Dinghuibacter silviterrae: one gene and its partner. The protein of the gene in region 2 interacts with the protein of the main gene of each other region in a pairwise test. Links are inferred from orthologs where the notes say so. Each region holds a gene or a part of one and is shown on either strand. Other genes may lie near its edges.

Region 1 (8,094 bases), on a different replicon or contig from region 2:
GTAAGACGACAAGTTGGGTTTGCATGACTTTAGAATAATGTTTGGACCCCATGGGCGATTTTGTTCTCGTGTTCCAGTAACCAGCGTTTCCTCCACAAGCCGCCCCCATAGCCAACCAGGTCATTTCTGGCCCCGATCACACGGTGACAGGGGAGCACGATCGCAATCTTGTTTTTCCCGTTGGTCGTTCCCACCGCCCGGACGGCTTTGGGGTCTCCGACCCGTTTAGCCAGATCCATATAGGTGATGGTCCGTCCGTAGGGAATGCCCATCAGTTCTCCCCAGACCCGTTGCTGAAATTCGGAGCCTTCCTGGTGCACCGGGAGGTCGAATGTCCTCCTGAGCCCCTGGAAGTATTCCATGAGTTGCTCCTGGCAGTTTTGCAGCAAAGGGTTAAGATGAACCCGCGCGTCCGGCGGCAAGGCATCGAGGTAGTATATCTCACTGATATAGTGCTCGGTGCCACCGAGGCGCAGGATCCCCACCGGGGAATGATAATAGGCAACGTAGGTCATTGGACTCGATAAAATCGCAATAGTTTAATACGCGCCCCGAAGGGGCGCGGGGGTTTAACCGATTTTGCACCCATTCTCCATCGCCCGGTCCGGCTGCAAGAGGACCACCTGCCCACCGGTGTCGTATACCCCCAGGACCAGGCATTCGCTCATAAAGCCCGCGATCCGTTTGGGGGGCAGGTTGACCAGCCCGATGACCTGGCGCCCCACCAGGTCGTCGGGGGCATAATAGGCGGTGATCTGTGCGCTGGACCGTTTGACGCCCAACGGGCCAAAATCCACTTCGAGCTGGTAGGCCGGTTTGCGTGCTTCGGGGAAGACGCGCGCCGCGGTCACGGTACCGACCCGGATGTCCAGTTTTTCAAATTCGGCTGGCAGAATTGTTTCCATATCTTTGAACAAATAACAATAGCACTTATGACACGCACAGCTACCGCCGTATGGCTTGGTTCCGGCAAGGACGGCAAGGGCACGCTCGATACGCAAAGCGGCACCCTGCACCAAACGCAGTTTTCTTACAAATCCCGCTTTGAAGATGGTGTCGGGACCAATCCCGAAGAGCTGGTGGCCGCCGCCCACTCGGGTTGCTTCACCATGAAGCTCAGCTTCGTCATCGGGTCCATGGGCCTCACGCCCGAGTCCCTGGAGACGTCTGCCGCGGTAACCCTCGACAACGGGACCATCACTTCTTCCCGCCTCGTCCTGAAGGCCAAGGTGCCCGGGATGACCAAGGAACAATTCGACACGGCGGTGAAGGACGCCAAGGAGAATTGCCCCATCTCAAAGTTACTGAATACCGAGATCACCCTGGATGCAACCTTGTACTAGCCGCCAGCGGGCATAAAAAAAGGGGCTAGTCGACTAGCCCCTTTTTTTTTTAGCCCAGATAAGCTCGTAGGAACCACGCCCATTTCTCGTGTTCCTTCATCACCCCGATCAGGAAGTCATTCGACCCGGCGTCCCGATATTTGTCCGCTATTTCGTCCACGTGTTCGCGGATAAAACGGGTGATCGTCTCATGGTCGTCGAGCAGGTTCTTTTGTTGCTCGCGGGGATCTTTTGTGTATTCCCCTTCTTCGAGGTGGGATAATTCGATAAAGTCCTTCAAACGGCCTTCGGCAAAGTGTCCGATTTTACGGACGCGTTCGGCCACGTCGTCGATCTGGTCGGCGATGGCTTCGTACATGCTTTCATAGAACTTGTGCAGTTCCATAAAGCTGGGGCCTTCCACGTTCCAATGGTAGTTCCGGATCTTGGCGTAGAGAACCTGTTCGTCCGACAGGAGCGTGTTCAGGATCAGGGCGACCGCTTCGGAATTTTTGGGAAGGATGCCTGTGTTGGCAGACACAGTGGGGTGGTGCTTTTCCACAACGGAGGTGTTGGTGCTCATATAAAATTGCAATTTTAGTCTCCGAGGAGCTGCGACAATTGCGCCAGCTCGGCTTGCTTGTAAGGCTGGCTCCCAAAACACTTGGAGAGCTCTTCGGTCAGCAATTGAATCGTACGCTTGGGCGTGAGGGGTTTGTAATACGTGGGTATGGGGGGGACGGAAATGCGTTTGAAGTAGGTTTCCACGTCCTTGTGCGTAAATACCTGACCCGTCATGGGGTCAAGGAAAAACTGGATCTTATGGGCCGGGTTCCCGCCCGCGTGCAGGACGTCGTAGTTGGGGTCGAAATACCCCAGGATAAACTGCCGGGGAATATTCACCGGGAGGACGTTGATGTCCAATAACTGGCAAAGGGCGGCGTAGAGGATACCCGTGGAAATCGCGTTGCCTTTCTTCGATTCGATGACCTTGTGGAGAAAGAACTCGTCCGGGTTCGTGTAGGCGACCTCGGTACCCTTTAGCTTATAATAGTTGTAGAGAATACCGTTAATGATGTTGACTTGTTCAAGCGGCGTCAGGTAGTTGTTCAACTCCAGCCAGATGTTCCGGCGCATCCGTTCCAGCTCCTGGGTGATCCCGTTAAAAGACACCTCGGGGTACTGGTAGCGGTCGATCAGCAACGCTCCTTGTAATAGCTCAGGGTTTTCGAGCTTGCCCCAATCCGAGAGGTTTGTTTTCAGGTCCCGGTAGTGCAGGCTATGGATGAGGAGCTCTATCCGTTCCTGGGTCGTTTCATCCGGGGTGTTCTCCCAAAGATTCTCCAGGTTGGGGATGATGCCTTTTCCATAGGACACAATCCGCTCGCTTACCGTCGAGAACACTTCTTCATCCGGATCGTCTATGAGGTGCAACAGGGCGTTTATTTCTTTTGTCTCTCTCATGTAATCCTAAATTAGCAAAAGCTATTTAATTTTTGTCCAAACCTATGGTTAATGTGCAAAAAAAAGACCCCTTTGAAGGGGTCATGCTTTTTTCTTTTTGGGAGCCGACTTGGCGGCTTTTTTCGGCGGGTTGGCCTTGGCCTCTTCTACAAAGGCCTTCACTTCCTCGATGGTCAGGTCTGCCGCGCGCTCCTGTGCCTCCTTCGGCAAGCGGAAATTACGTAAGCCGATTTTAATATACGGACCGTAAGGACCGCGGAGCAACTGGATCTTTTCCTTCTCGAACACCTTGATCGTCCGCTCCTGTTTGGCCTGGCGTTTTTCGGTGATCAGCGGAATCATTTCTTCCAGCGTCACGCTATACGGATCCAGTTCCTTACCCAGGGAGTAGAAAAGTTTATCGTGCGCCACGTACGGCCCGAAGCGGCCGATATTCACCACCACGTCCGTATCCTCGAACTGGCCCAGGTTGCGGGGCAGCCGGAACAAGTCCATGGCTTCGTCGTAGCTGATGGTTTCGATGCTTTGCGTGTTCTTTAACTTGGCAAAACGCGGCTTTTCCTCGTCACTCACATCCCCGATCTGGACCATGGGACCAAAACGCCCCATCCGCGCCACGACCTTTTTCCCCGACACAGGATCCAGCCCCAGCTCGCGTTCACCCTTGATGCGTTCGGCGTTTTCGAGGGTGTTTTCCACGTCCTTATGAAAAGGGTTGTAAAACTCATCGATCATTTTGGTCCACTTCTGCTGACCGCCCGCGACCTCGTCAAACTCTCCTTCGATCTTGGCGGTAAACCCATAGTCCATGATCTCGGTAAAGTGCTGGTTGAGGAAATCCGTCACCACCAGCCCGAGGTCGGTGGGGAAAAGTTTCGCCTTTTCCGCGCCCGTATTTTCCTGATGGGTCTCGCTCGAAATCTTGTCTTTGGCCAGCAACAGAACGCGGTAATCGCGTTTGACGCCTTCCTTGTCCCTGCGCTCCACATATCCCCGTTTTTGAACCGTGGAAATCGTCGGTGCGTAGGTAGACGGCCGGCCGATCCCCAGCTCTTCCAGCTTTTTGACAAGGCTGGCTTCCGTATACCGGGGCGAGGGGCGGCTAAACCGCTCGGTAGCTTTCATCTCCTTAAAGGCCGGTTCCTGGCCGACGACCAACGGCGGCAGCATGCCTTCGGCATCGTCTTCCTCGGTGATGTCTTCCTCGTCCCGGTCTTCCATATAGACTTTAAGGAAGCCTTCGAACTTCAGCACTTCACCCTGCGCCGTCAGCGTTTCCTTGTTGGTCGAAATATCGATCTTGGCGATCGTCTTTTCGAGCTCCGCGTCCGCCATCTGCGACGCCATGGTCCGCTTCCAGATCAACTCATACAAACGGCGGGTATCGCTGTCGTCCACGCTCGTCTCGTCCATATAGGTCGGCCGGATGGCTTCGTGCGCTTCCTGGGCCGATTCGTTTTTGTTCTTATACTTACGGACCTGTATAAACCGGTTTCCGTATCCCTTTTCGATCGCCTTTTTTATATCCTCCATGGCGGTTTCTGACAGGTTGACGCTGTCCGTACGCATGTAGGTGATTTTCCCGCTTTCGTACAGCTTTTGCGCCAGCAACATCGTTTTACTCACGGAGTAGCCCAGCTTCCGGCTCGCCTCCTGCTGGAGGGTGGACGTGGTAAACGGCGCCGAGGGCGTTTTCTTCGTCGGTTTGACCTGGATGTCCTTCACAGTATACGTCGCGCCGATACAGCTCTTTAAAAAGGCCTCCGCGTCCTGCGCCTGTTTGTACTTGCCGCCCTCCGCCTTAAACGTGACCGGGCGTTTGGCCGTGTCATGGGCGCTAAACCAGGCCTCCAGCTTAAACGTGCTTTCCGCCTTAAAGGCGTTGATTTCCCGCTCGCGTTCCGCGATCAGCCGTACCGCCACGCTCTGCACCCGCCCCGCCGACAGCGAATTGCGCATGCTCATCTTCCGCCAAAGTACCGGCGACAGCTCAAAACCCACGATCCGGTCCAACACCCGCCTTGCCTGTTGGGCATTCACCAGGTTCATGTCCAGCAGCCGCGGCGTACGCACCGCCGCCTCGATGGCCGGTTTTGTAATTTCGTGAAAAACAATACGTTTCGTCGTTTTCGGGTCCAGACCCAAGACCTCGCACAAGTGCCAGCTGATCGCCTCCCCCTCACGGTCCTCATCCGTTGCGAGCCACACTTCGTCCGATTTTTTGGCGGTGCTCTTCAGCTCCTTGACGACCTTTTCCTTGTCCTCAGGGATGATATAACGAGGGGAATAATTATTCTTAAGGTCTATCCCCATGTCGTCCTTTTCCAGGTCCCGGATGTGTCCGTAGCAGCTTTTGACCTCAAAATCGCTTCCCAGGATCTTTTCAATCGTCTTAGCCTTAGCCGGAGACTCCACTATTAACAGGTTCTTTGCCATAATTCTTTAATTATAAAGGGCTTACGGATTTTGGCGGGGGGACCGTCCCCCCACGGCCTCCATTTTACCGCCGCGGCAATATTAATGGAATAATTTAAGAAACAAAAAGGTGGTCGTTTGAGGCTGCGCCAAATTTTCATGCCCCAGCCATGAAATCCGAAGGCGGTGACTTTGTCCTGGGTCAGGTTCACCTGGGCCTCGAAATAGCAATTGCCCCCATCCATGACGACCCCCATGGGCTTGGCCGGCCAGCCCTCCGGCCTTTCACAAGCACCCATGACGAAAACGATTTTTTCGTTTCTGCGGTTGGTCGCAGCGGCCAGTTGGATATAATATTTGGAAATGTGCCGCGTATTTTTGAGTAGCTGTCGCACATGGAGCGCCTCCGCCTTGGTGAGGGACGCCGGTGCGAAGGTATCCGGCAGTGGTGGCCAGCATGCCGTCAGCGGAACGACCATCAACTTCCTCGACACGAGTGTCTGCGCCCGGCTACAGAATGCGGCGCCGCACAGAAAAATAAAAAGAAGCGCTTTTCCCATCCGTTAAACCTAGGATTTTTCCCTACATTTCTTGTATGAACCTTCCCTCTGATCGTATCCTTCTAACCGACCCCCCCTGGGTGCAGGGGATCGTCCACGCGGTGATCGCGCTGATGTTCACGTACATGATTTCCTCCCATCTTTTGACGCTGGGCGTCTTCCGGTTCGTGGTATGCGTCGGCGTCTGGATCGTTTTGGGTCTCCATTGGTATACGATGACCCGGTTGTCCCGGGACGATAACAATGTATATGTCACCCGCGGACGGGAATTGCTTGTTATACCCGTGGAGCGGATCACTGAAGTATATAATGACTTCAGCTCTTTCCGGACCTACCGGCGCCGGTGGGTGATCGGGTTTGTCGGGGAGGATGGGGAGAAGGACGAAGTGTCGTTTACCATTCCTTTGAATAATGGGAATATGGAGGTTCTGGAAAGCGAAATCGGTGCAAAAAAGCGCTCATGAGCCTACCTGCTGAGCGCACGCTTCTGACCGATTCGCCCTGGCTTATGGTCATACCCCACCTCCTGTGCGCCCTGGCGGGTCTTCTTTTTTTTATGAGTTCCTATGTCGAGGAAGGCTTTGAACCGCTTGTATTTATCATCATGGTCTGGATAGCCCTGGGGCTCCACTGGTTGACGAAAAAAAGGCTAACGCGGGACGATCAGTATTTATATGTGGCGAGGGGTTGGCAAAAAAAGGTCATTCCCCTTGAACGGGTTGTACAGATGTACAGCTATACGGCCATGTTCAGTAAAAATGGGCAACGCCGCTGGCGTGTCCGTTACCTGGACGAAGAGGGCGTTCGAAAGGAATTTTCTTTGTCCCTGGCCTGGAACAACAAACGCCTGGAAGCCTTTGCGGCGGAGGTGCAGGCGCGGGTGGCCGGACGCCCTTAAACGCAGTCCACGCGGCGCGCCGGCCCAGCACCTACGTGCGATCCCCTCCCTGCCGCGCCAGCATCCACCCCGGATACTCCGGCGCCAGCCGGCTGACTTCGTCTATACGGGCCAGTTCGTCGGCGGACAACGTCACGTCGACGGACGCGAGGTTGTCTTCGAGCTGGTCGAGGCGTTTGGCGCCGATGATGACGGTGGTGACGACGGGTTGGTGGAGGAGCCAGGCGAGGGCGACTTGGGCGACGGAAACTCCCCGCGAAGCGGCCATCGGGCGGAGGACGTCGACGATGTCGAAAGCGCGTTCCTTGTTGACGGGGGGGAAGTCGAAGACGGTGCGGCGGCCTTCGGAAGGGGTGGTGTTGCGGTCGAACTTGCCGCTGAGGAGGCCTCCTGCGAGGGGGCTCCAGACCATGAGGCCGAGGCGTTGGTCGAGGAGGAGGGGGACGAGTTCGCGTTCGAGGTCGCGGCCGGCGACGGTATAGTAGGCCTGGAGGGACACGAAGCGGGGGAGGTGGTCGCGTTCGGAGATGCCGAGGGCCTTCATCAGTTGCCAGGCGGCGAGGTTGCTGCAACCGATGTACCGGACCTTGCCGCTGGTGACGAGGTCGTCCATCGCGCCGAGGGTTTCTTCGAAGGGTGTGAGGGGGTCGAAACCGTGGATTTGGTAGAGGTCTATATAATCGGTCCCGAGACGGCGGAGACTTTCTTCGACCTGGTGGAGGATGTGTTTGCGGGTGAGGCCGACCTCGTTGGGGCCTTCACCCGACCTTCGCCGACCGCCACTGGCGGTCGTCTCGGTCCTGCCTTTGCAGGCATGCCGCGGACCTTGGTGGCCAGGACGAGGCTGTCGCGGTCAAGGCCGAGACGGCGGAAGGCGGTGCCGGTCATTTCTTCGCTGACGCCATAGCTGTATACGTTGGCGGTGTCTATGAAATTGATGCCCGCGTCGAGGGAGCGCTTTATCAAATGATCGACGTCGTCTTGTGTGACTTCTCCTATGGAGGACCAGATGCCTCCCTTGCCGCCAAAGGTCATGGTGCCCAGGCAAAGTTCGGATACCTTCAGACCGGTATTGCCCAACAGTCGGTATTTCATGGTTAAAACGTTTTTGCTGGGCAAAAGTAGTAAATTGCCGGCACCATGAAACGATTCTTCGCCCTTGCATCGACCTTCGCCGTGCTGGCGGGCGCCGCGCGCGCGCAACAGCCCGCGGCCACGCAACAGCCCGCGGCGGCGCAACGACCGGTACCCGCTCAGCGCCTGGCGCCCGCCTACCCCCTGATCGTCCACGATCCCTACTTCAGCATCTGGTCCTTCTCGGACAACCTGACCGGCACGGAAACCACGCATTGGACGGGCAAGCCCCAACCCCTGGAGGGAGTCGTCCTAGTGGACGACCATGTCTACCGGTTTATGGGGTCGGCTTATGTGCCGG
Region 2 (7,990 bases):
TCATCCACCAGAAGACCAATGCTCATCAATTGGATGCCATATTGTTCCAGCGGGGCGATCATATTTTTCCCATTCACCGTCGTCATCAGCGGACGTTCGCCGCGGACACCAAACATGATGGGCACGCTCGGCCCATAGATGTCTGCATCCATCAGCCCCACGGAAGCGCCTCCCTTGGCCAGTGCGAGGGCCAGGTTGGCCGCCACGGTGGACTTCCCTACGCCACCTTTTCCAGACACCACCGCGATGATGTTCCGGACCTTGGGTAGTAATTGCTTGCTATCCAGCCTATTAGAGCTAACATTTGCCGTAAAGTGTACGTCGACCTCGGCCTCCTTGTCCACCAACAGATGGATCGCGTTCACACAGGCATTGTGGATCATATCCTTGAGCGGGCAGGCCGGGGTGGTCAGGACCACCGTGAAGCGGACTTTCCTGCCTTCGATATGAATATCTTTTACCATATCCAGGGTCACGATATCCTTCCCGAGGTCCGGTTCCTGGACGTTTCCAAGCGCCTTCAATACTTGCTGTTCCGTCATCTTTTATACATTTGTTAAAATAGTTTCCCTCCCGCAAAATTAACCATTGATCACCTTACTTTGCTTGAATCTGGTAAAATGGGGGTATCTTGCCCGTTGACGGAGTATTTACACTTTATGAAGAGATTGCTGAAAATTTGTCTGCTTGGGGTGATCGGCATTTTACCCGCATCAAGGACCTTTGCTCAATTTGAGAATTTCAAGGACTCGGTCGTGCAGTTGGTTGGTGTGGTCATGTCCTCTGACAGCCTTAAGGCCCTTCCCGGCGCCACCATCATGGTCAAAGGGGAGAGGAGGGGCGCCGTAGCCAACGAGCAGGGGGTGTTTTCGATCGTCGTACTCAAGGGAGACGTCCTGCAATTCACCTTCGTCGGTTATACCCCGGTGGAGAAAAAGGTCCCCACCGATATCGTGGGCAATCAATACAGCCTCGTTGCCCTGATGTCCGCAGACACCAGCAAGTATATGACCACGGTCGTGCTCCGGCCCCGGCCCACCCGGGAACAGTTCGAGCGGGACTTTGTGACGATGGAGTTCAAGGACGACGCCATGGCCACCGCCACCAAGAACATGGACCCGAAGCAAAGGGCGCGTCTCCTCAGGACCCTGCCCAGGGACGCCCGGGAAATGACCAACTACCAATTGACGCAACAGGCCCGGAGCATGTATTATACCGGGCAGGCCCCCCCACAGAACATCTTCAACCCCTTTGCCTGGAGCGAGTTTATCAAAGCATGGAAAAGGGGTGACTTCAAAAACAATTCCGACGACAATTATTAGTTCCGTCATGGCTGAACAAACGGTTGCAGTGATCGGGGCGGGTACCATGGGTAATGGAATCGCGCATACTTTCGCCCAGTACGGCTACCCGGTGACCCTTGTAGACGTTTCCACAGAGCGCCTGGACAAAGCCCTGCACACCATCGCGGCCAACCTCGACCGCCAGGTGGCAAAGGGAAGCATCCCTGAGACGCTAAAAGACGCCACCCTGGCCCGCATCCGGACCGTGACCACGATCCAGGAGGGCGTACGCGACGCGGACCTCGTTGTCGAGGCCGCCACCGAAGACGTGACGCTCAAACTCCAGATCTTTGGCAGCATCGACCAGGCGGCACCGGAACACGCCATCCTGGCCACCAATACATCCTCCATCAGCATCTCCCGGATCGCCGCGGCCACGCGCCGGCCGGGTCAGGTGATCGGCATGCACTTCATGAATCCGGTACCCGTGATGAAACTCGTCGAAGTCATCAACGGGTACGCCACCCAGTCTACTGTGACCGACACCGTGGTCGCCCTTTCCCAACGGCTGGAAAAGGTGCCGTGCGTGGTCAACGATTACCCGGGTTTTATCGCCAACCGCATCCTCATGCCGATGATCAACGAGGCCATCTTCAGCCTCTATGAAGGCGTGGCGGGCGTGGAAGCCATCGATACCGTAATGAAGCTCGGCATGGCCCACCCGATGGGCCCGCTCCAGCTCGCCGACTTCATCGGCCTGGACGTTTGCCTGTCCATCCTGCGCGTCCTCCACGACGGCTTTGGCCAGCCCAAATACGCCCCCTGTCCCCTCCTGGTCAATATGGTAACCGCCGGCCGCCTGGGGATTAAAAGCGGCGAAGGATTTTACGACTATACGGGTGGCCCCAAAAATGCGCGGCCCAGCGCCCGCTTCCGCGTATGAAACCCCTCTTTTTCCTCCTGCTCCTGTCCGCCCTTCGCGCCACCGCCCAGGACGACAGCGCCCTTCTTACCCGGCTGACCCGGATGCCCCTGCACTATGTCGTTCAAAAAACGTCCGTGCCCCCGCACATCGACGGCCGGCTGGACGACGCCGCCTGGCAAACGGCCCCCTGGACCGGGGACTTTTCCGATATTGAAGGTGATATCCGTCCCCGCCCGCGCTTTCGCACCCGGGCAAAGATGCTGTGGGACGAACACTATCTCTATATCGCCGCCCAGCTCGAAGAACCCGATGTATGGGCAACACTGAACCATCACGACGACATCATCTTCCACGACAACGACTTCGAGGTCTTTGTCAACCCCGATAACAACGCCAGGCACTATTTCGAAATGGAGATCAACGCCCTGGGCACCCTCTTCGATCTTTACCTGCCCGAACCCTACCGGGTCGGCGGGAACGCGTTGATCTCCTGGGACGCCACCGGTCTCCAAAAGGCCGTACACATCGACGGTACCCTCAATCATCCCGGGGACACCGACCGCGGCTGGACCGTGGAAATGGCCGTCCCCATCGCCGCCATCAGCATGGGTAACGGCACAGAAACGCCCGCCCCCGGGTCCCTGTGGCGCATCAATTTCTCCCGTGTCGAATGGGACACCGACGTACAGGACGGCCATTATGTAAAACGCCAAAACGTACCCGAGCACAACTGGGTGTGGTCCCCGCAAGGCGTCATCAACATGCACTTTCCAGAGCGTTGGGGGTACCTCTTGTTTGCAGACCACGATACGGCGTTCACGCTTCCCTTCTCCGAGTCGCTAAAAAACCGTCTTTGGGAAGTGGCCTACAGGGAAATGATGTATCACGGTACGCACGGCACCTATACGGATGCCGCCGGGCTTGGCCTGGCCGCGGAAAGCGCGATCGATGGACATAGCACGGCGCTCACCATCGAAGCCACCGCCCATACCTTCATTGCGATGCTGACCGCCCCGGACACCCATGAAACGTGGACCATCGATCCGAACGGGAATATCGGGCGGCAGCATTGAGAAATCCGCGCAGGGTGCGCGGCCGCAAAAGCGTCAGACTTTTTTGACCTCCACCGTATACAACTCCCCAAGCTTGTACAACGCCTCCGTCAGCCGCACCTTGGGTATCCCCACGACCATGCGGCAAAACAGTTGCAAGTCCTGTTCGATCACACGGCACTGTTGTTGACGCACCACCTGCATCACGTCGTTGAGTTGTGTATAGTCGAAGTGCAGCTCGTACGGCACCTCCACCGGTTTGGAGACGATCGGCACCACCTGGAGCGCCAGCGCCGTTGCGGTTTTATACGCATTGATCAGCCCCGGTACGCCTAAAAGCGTTCCCCCGAAATAGCGCACCACGATCACCGCGGTATTGGTCAGTTCTTTGGAATCAAGCTGTCCGAGGATCGGCCGCCCCGCACTGCCCGCGGGTTCCCCATCGTCCCCCGAACGGAACTGAAGACCATCCACGCCCAGACGATAGGCGAAACAATGGTGGTCCGCCTTGGGGTGTTCTTTTTTTACCTTCTGCAAACATTCTTTGAAATCGGCCTGGGTGAGAATAGGATAGGCAAAAGCAATAAACCGGCTGCCCCGGTCCTTGAATTCAGCCACCGACGGCTTGTCGATGGTATAATAAACGTCAGCCCCAATATCCATGCGTCACAAAACTACTATAAATGAACACACGGTCGTCCCCCAACGCAAAAGACCGCTGAAGCGGTACCACCGGCATAACGGGGGCGGGTATCCCGCCCGGCAGGTGCACCGTTTCCGACCGGATCACCCGGATTTCGTCAAAAAGCCCCCCGGCGATAAAGGAGGTTAACAAACGGGCGCCCCCTTCCACCAGCACGCTTTGGGCTGATCGCCGGTGCAGGTCCGACAAGACTTCGCGAAGGTCCCGGGTCGGATACACCACCGTCGGCGCCTCTCCGTCCAGCACCTTCATACCCGGGGTCAGCACCCCATCCGGATCCAACACCAACCGGAGCGGACTGGGTCCCGGCCAGTACCGGTTCGTCAGTGCCGGATCGTCCACCCTTGCCGTATGCCCCCCCACAAGGATCGAGGCCTCCTCACTCCGCCAGCGATGGACAAGCCGTTTCGACCAGGCATTGGACACCGCGATCCGCTGTCCCTCCCGGCCAATACACCCATCCGCGCTTTGCGCCCACTTCAGGATGATATAGGGCCGGTGCTTTGTATGAAAAGTGAAAAAACGCCTGTTGAGCGCCATGCAGTCCTCCTCCAACACTGGACAAATCACTTCGATCCCCGCCCGGAGCAGTTTGTCGATGCCTTTACCATTCACTTCCGGAAATGGATCACGCACCCCCACGACCACGCGCCGGATGCCTTTCGCCACCACCAGGTCCGCACAGGGGGGCGTTTTCCCATGATGAGCGCAAGGCTCCAGCGACACATACAAGGTCGACGCCGCCAGCAAAGCCCCCGCGTCGGCAAAACCTAAGTTCGCCCACTGCCCCGCCGCAAACCGTTCCTCCGCATCCCTGATGCAATGGACTTCCGCATGCGCCTGTCCATAGCGCTGGTGATACCCCTCACCGATCACCAGGTCGCGGTACACCAACACCGCACCGACCATGGGGTTGGGCGCCACGCTCCCCGCCCCCAGGGCCGCCAGTTGCAGACAACGCCGCATATACCTTTCGTGCGTGCTCATGCTGCAAAAGTACTACGTTTGCAGCCATGACGACCGGCGCCGCCTACGAATACCTCACCCGCTCCCTCCTGGCGGTCTACGACCCTCGCGAGGCCGCTTCCGTGGCCGACCTCGTCCTGGAAAGCCGCCTGGGTCTGCGACGCATGGACCGCATCCTCCGCAAGACCGATCCCCTGGCCCCCGGGCAGGCCGCCCAACTTGAAGCCGACCTCGCCCAGCTCCTGCGCCAGCGGCCTGTCCAGTATGTGCTTGGGGAGGCTTGGTTCGATGGGCTCCTTTTCCATGTCAACGAAGACGTCCTGATCCCGCGGCCCGAAACGGAAGAGCTTGTACACTGGATCGTCGAAGACGCCCGCAGCGGCGCCCCGCGCATCCTCGACATCGGCACCGGCAGCGGCTGCATCCCCATCGCCCTTCAAAAACACCTCCCCAACGCCGCGATCCACGCCCTGGATGTCTCCCCCGGCGCGTTAACCATAGCCCGCGCCAACGCCGAACGCCACCACGCACCGGTCCGCTTCATCCAGGCGGACTTCCTGGACAAATCCACCTGGACAACGCTTCCGGCGGTCGACATCCTGGTAAGTAACCCTCCTTATATCGCAGAAAAAGAAAAGGCCGCGATGCACGACCGCGTCCTCACCCAGGAACCGCACCTGGCACTGTTCGTACCCGACGACGACGCACTTGTATTCTATAGAAAGCTCGCCCGCGTCACAAATGCGGGGACCGTACTATACGTAGAGATCAACGAATCCCTCGGCCCCCAAACAGCCGCGCTCTTCGAAAGTGAAGGCCTGAACGAAGTCACCCTAAAAAAGGATATGCAGGGCAAAGACCGGATGATCCGGGCAAGACGATAATTATTTGTTATCCACCGACAACACCGTCCTCGCATTCAACTCCCGGGCAATCCGCATCACCGCAACGGCATAGTCGATAGGCACTGTCTTGTCGGAGTTGATGACGATGGTCGGCTCCCCGTTTTCCTTCGCCAGAACCGGTATCAAGGCCGCCTTGAGCTGGTCGATCGTCACCTTGTCCGATCCGACATAATACTGTTTGTTGGCGTCTATAGAAACGACGACCGATTGTTTGGCCTTGGTGTCGGCTTTTGATTTTGGCTGAGTGACCTTGATCACGTTCGGGTTGGCCAGCGTAGAGACAATCAGGAAGAACATCACCAGGATAAACAGGATGTCATTCAGCGCATCCGTGCTTACTTCGGCATCATGGGCCCTCATTCGTCTGGATCGCAGTTGCATACGGTTTATCGGGTGGGTTCTTGTAAAATATCGATAAAGTCGGAGCTGGCGCGCTCCATCTTATTGGCGCATTTGTCGATCTGCGTATGGAGAAAGCTGTAGCCCACAAATGCCAGCAGGCCGATGATCAGACCGGAGGCGCTGGTGATCATTTTGACATAAATACCACCGGCAATGGTGGTCAGGTCGTATACCCCTGTCGATGTAATCTCGTAAAACAATTGGATCATCCCGACGATCGTCCCCAGAAATCCAAACATCGGTGCGATCCGGGCGATGACGCTCAGGATGCCGAGGTTTTGTTCCATCTTGTAGATCTCCAGGTTCCCGATATTCTCCATGCTGTTCTCGATCGCGTCGATGGGTTTTCCGATCCGCTGTATCCCCTTGTCGATCACCCGCGCGACCGGGTTTGCCGTATTTTTGGCGAGGCTGCGCGCCGCCTGGACGTTCCCGTTGATGATGTGGTCGCGGATGATGTTCATGAAATTGTCGTCCGACTTGGACACCTTGCGGATATAGAAATACCGCTCGAAGAAAACGAATACCGCTATAAGGCTCAAAAGACCCAGGGGCACCATCATCCATCCGCCCTTGATCAGCAGGTCGATCACGTTCATCGTTTGGGCAGGGGCAGCGGTCGCCTGGGCGTGGGCAAGGGAATCGGTTATTTTACGGACAGAATCACCGGTCAATTGAAGCAAAATAGGGGTCATTCCTGTTAGGATTTATGGGCAAAAGTAAATTTTTCAGGTACCTAAGTAACGCAAAATAGTGTTAATTAGTATTCGACCCCTTGGAATCTGCCTTGGTCGTCAGGTTCATCTGCAGGAACGCCATGATTTGCCCCATGGTCTTCTGCATGCCTTCGCTGGAGCCGTCCAGGAAAATGACGTTCCCCTTCCCCACTTCCGCGAAGTTCTTGAGGGCTTCCGTCCACATGCTGAACAGGATGACGTTGGTATCCAGGTTCGCTTGTTTCATCTCTTCGGCGGCGTGGCTAAGCCCCTTGGCGACTTCTTCCCGGAAAAGGGCCACCCCTTGTCCCCGGAGCATGGCAGCCTCCCGCTCCGCTGCTGCCGAGATCTTGATGGCGTTCCCTTCCGCTTCGGCGGCCTTGGTCTTGGTGATCAGGAGGGCCTGCCCCTCGTTCTCGGCGGCCGCCTTTAGGTTATTGGACGCGACCACACGGCTCATGGAGTCGATGATGGCCTTGTCGAAAGTAATGTCGTTGATCTGAAGGTCCATGAGGTGATAACCCCATTCTTCCAGCGCATGGTCGAGCTGTGCCTTTACGTATTCAACGATCTCCCTGCGCAGACCCAGGATCTCTGCCTGCTTTTTGGTCGCCACGAAGCCGCGGATGGTCCCCTCTATGGTACGCACCAGGGCCTGCATAAAGTCCCGTTCGCTGATAAATTTAAACGCCACCTTTTTGATCGTCTCCTCGTCGGCGTTCTGAACGGCATACAGGAGCATGGCCTTGAAATAGACGTTGGCCTGGTCCACGGTCACCGCCTGGAATTCCAGCTCCACCGAACGGTTCTGGATGCTGATCTTCCGGTAGATCTGCTCCAGGATAGGGATCTTGAAATTGAGCCCCGGCCGGAGGATCCGCCGGTAGCTGCCAAACAGGGTCACGACGGCCACGTTTCCCTGGGCCACGGTCACCAGACCGGAAAAAATCAGGATCACCAGGATAAAGAGTCCTATAAAGGGAATATAGTTCATATCGATATGTGGTTTATTCTTCGCTATGTTCCGCCCACACCTGA

Evidence for each region.
Region 1: the proteins of EDB95_RS17650 (region 2) and topA interact in binary tests that used the Escherichia coli proteins (3 or more experiments, as listed by UniProt). The link is inferred for Dinghuibacter silviterrae from one-to-one orthologs.

What each region holds. Positions count from the first base shown.
Region 1 is NZ_SODV01000001.1:3,182,034-3,190,127, forward strand. What follows is about bases 2,546-5,622. They hold topA (type I DNA topoisomerase), read right to left. Parts: upstream 5,223-5,622; coding sequence 2,868-5,222; downstream 2,546-2,867. Other genes in these bases: EDB95_RS13830 (transglutaminase family protein), read right to left, coding at 2,546-2,786; EDB95_RS13840 (hypothetical protein), read right to left, coding at 5,204-5,622. Outside these bases: EDB95_RS13805 (macro domain-containing protein), read right to left, coding at 1-25; EDB95_RS13810 (methylated-DNA--[protein]-cysteine S-methyltransferase), read right to left, coding at 30-515; EDB95_RS13815 (tRNA-binding protein), read right to left, coding at 570-905; EDB95_RS13820 (OsmC family protein), read left to right, coding at 933-1,343; EDB95_RS13825 (Dps family protein), read right to left, coding at 1,393-1,905; more of EDB95_RS13830, read right to left, coding at 1,920-2,545; more of EDB95_RS13840, read right to left, coding at 5,623-5,761; EDB95_RS13845 (hypothetical protein), read left to right, coding at 5,797-6,225; EDB95_RS13850 (hypothetical protein), read left to right, coding at 6,222-6,659; EDB95_RS13855 (aldo/keto reductase), read right to left, coding at 6,691-7,383; EDB95_RS27760 (aldo/keto reductase), read right to left, coding at 7,332-7,754; EDB95_RS13860 (glutaminase family protein), read left to right, coding at 7,800-8,094. UniProt on the Escherichia coli protein: Releases the supercoiling and torsional tension of DNA, which is introduced during the DNA replication and transcription, by transiently cleaving and rejoining one strand of the DNA duplex.
Region 2 is NZ_SODV01000002.1:100,215-108,204, reverse strand. Bases 2,120-5,092 are described here. They hold EDB95_RS17650 (IMPACT family protein), read right to left. Parts: upstream 3,924-5,092; coding sequence 3,315-3,923; downstream 2,120-3,314. Other genes in these bases: prmC (peptide chain release factor N(5)-glutamine methyltransferase), read left to right, coding at 4,977-5,092; ribD (bifunctional diaminohydroxyphosphoribosylaminopyrimidine deaminase/5-amino-6-(5-phosphoribosylamino)uracil reductase RibD), read right to left, coding at 3,907-4,950; EDB95_RS17655 (carbohydrate-binding family 9-like protein), read left to right, coding at 2,223-3,281; EDB95_RS17660 (3-hydroxybutyryl-CoA dehydrogenase), read left to right, coding at 2,120-2,226. In the rest of the region: EDB95_RS17670 (Mrp/NBP35 family ATP-binding protein), read right to left, coding at 1-542; EDB95_RS17665 (carboxypeptidase-like regulatory domain-containing protein), read left to right, coding at 660-1,322; more of EDB95_RS17660, read left to right, coding at 1,330-2,119; more of prmC, read left to right, coding at 5,093-5,813; EDB95_RS17635 (ExbD/TolR family protein), read right to left, coding at 5,814-6,215; EDB95_RS17630 (MotA/TolQ/ExbB proton channel family protein), read right to left, coding at 6,221-6,931; EDB95_RS17625 (SPFH domain-containing protein), read right to left, coding at 6,993-7,946; pepT (peptidase T), read right to left, coding at 7,960-7,990.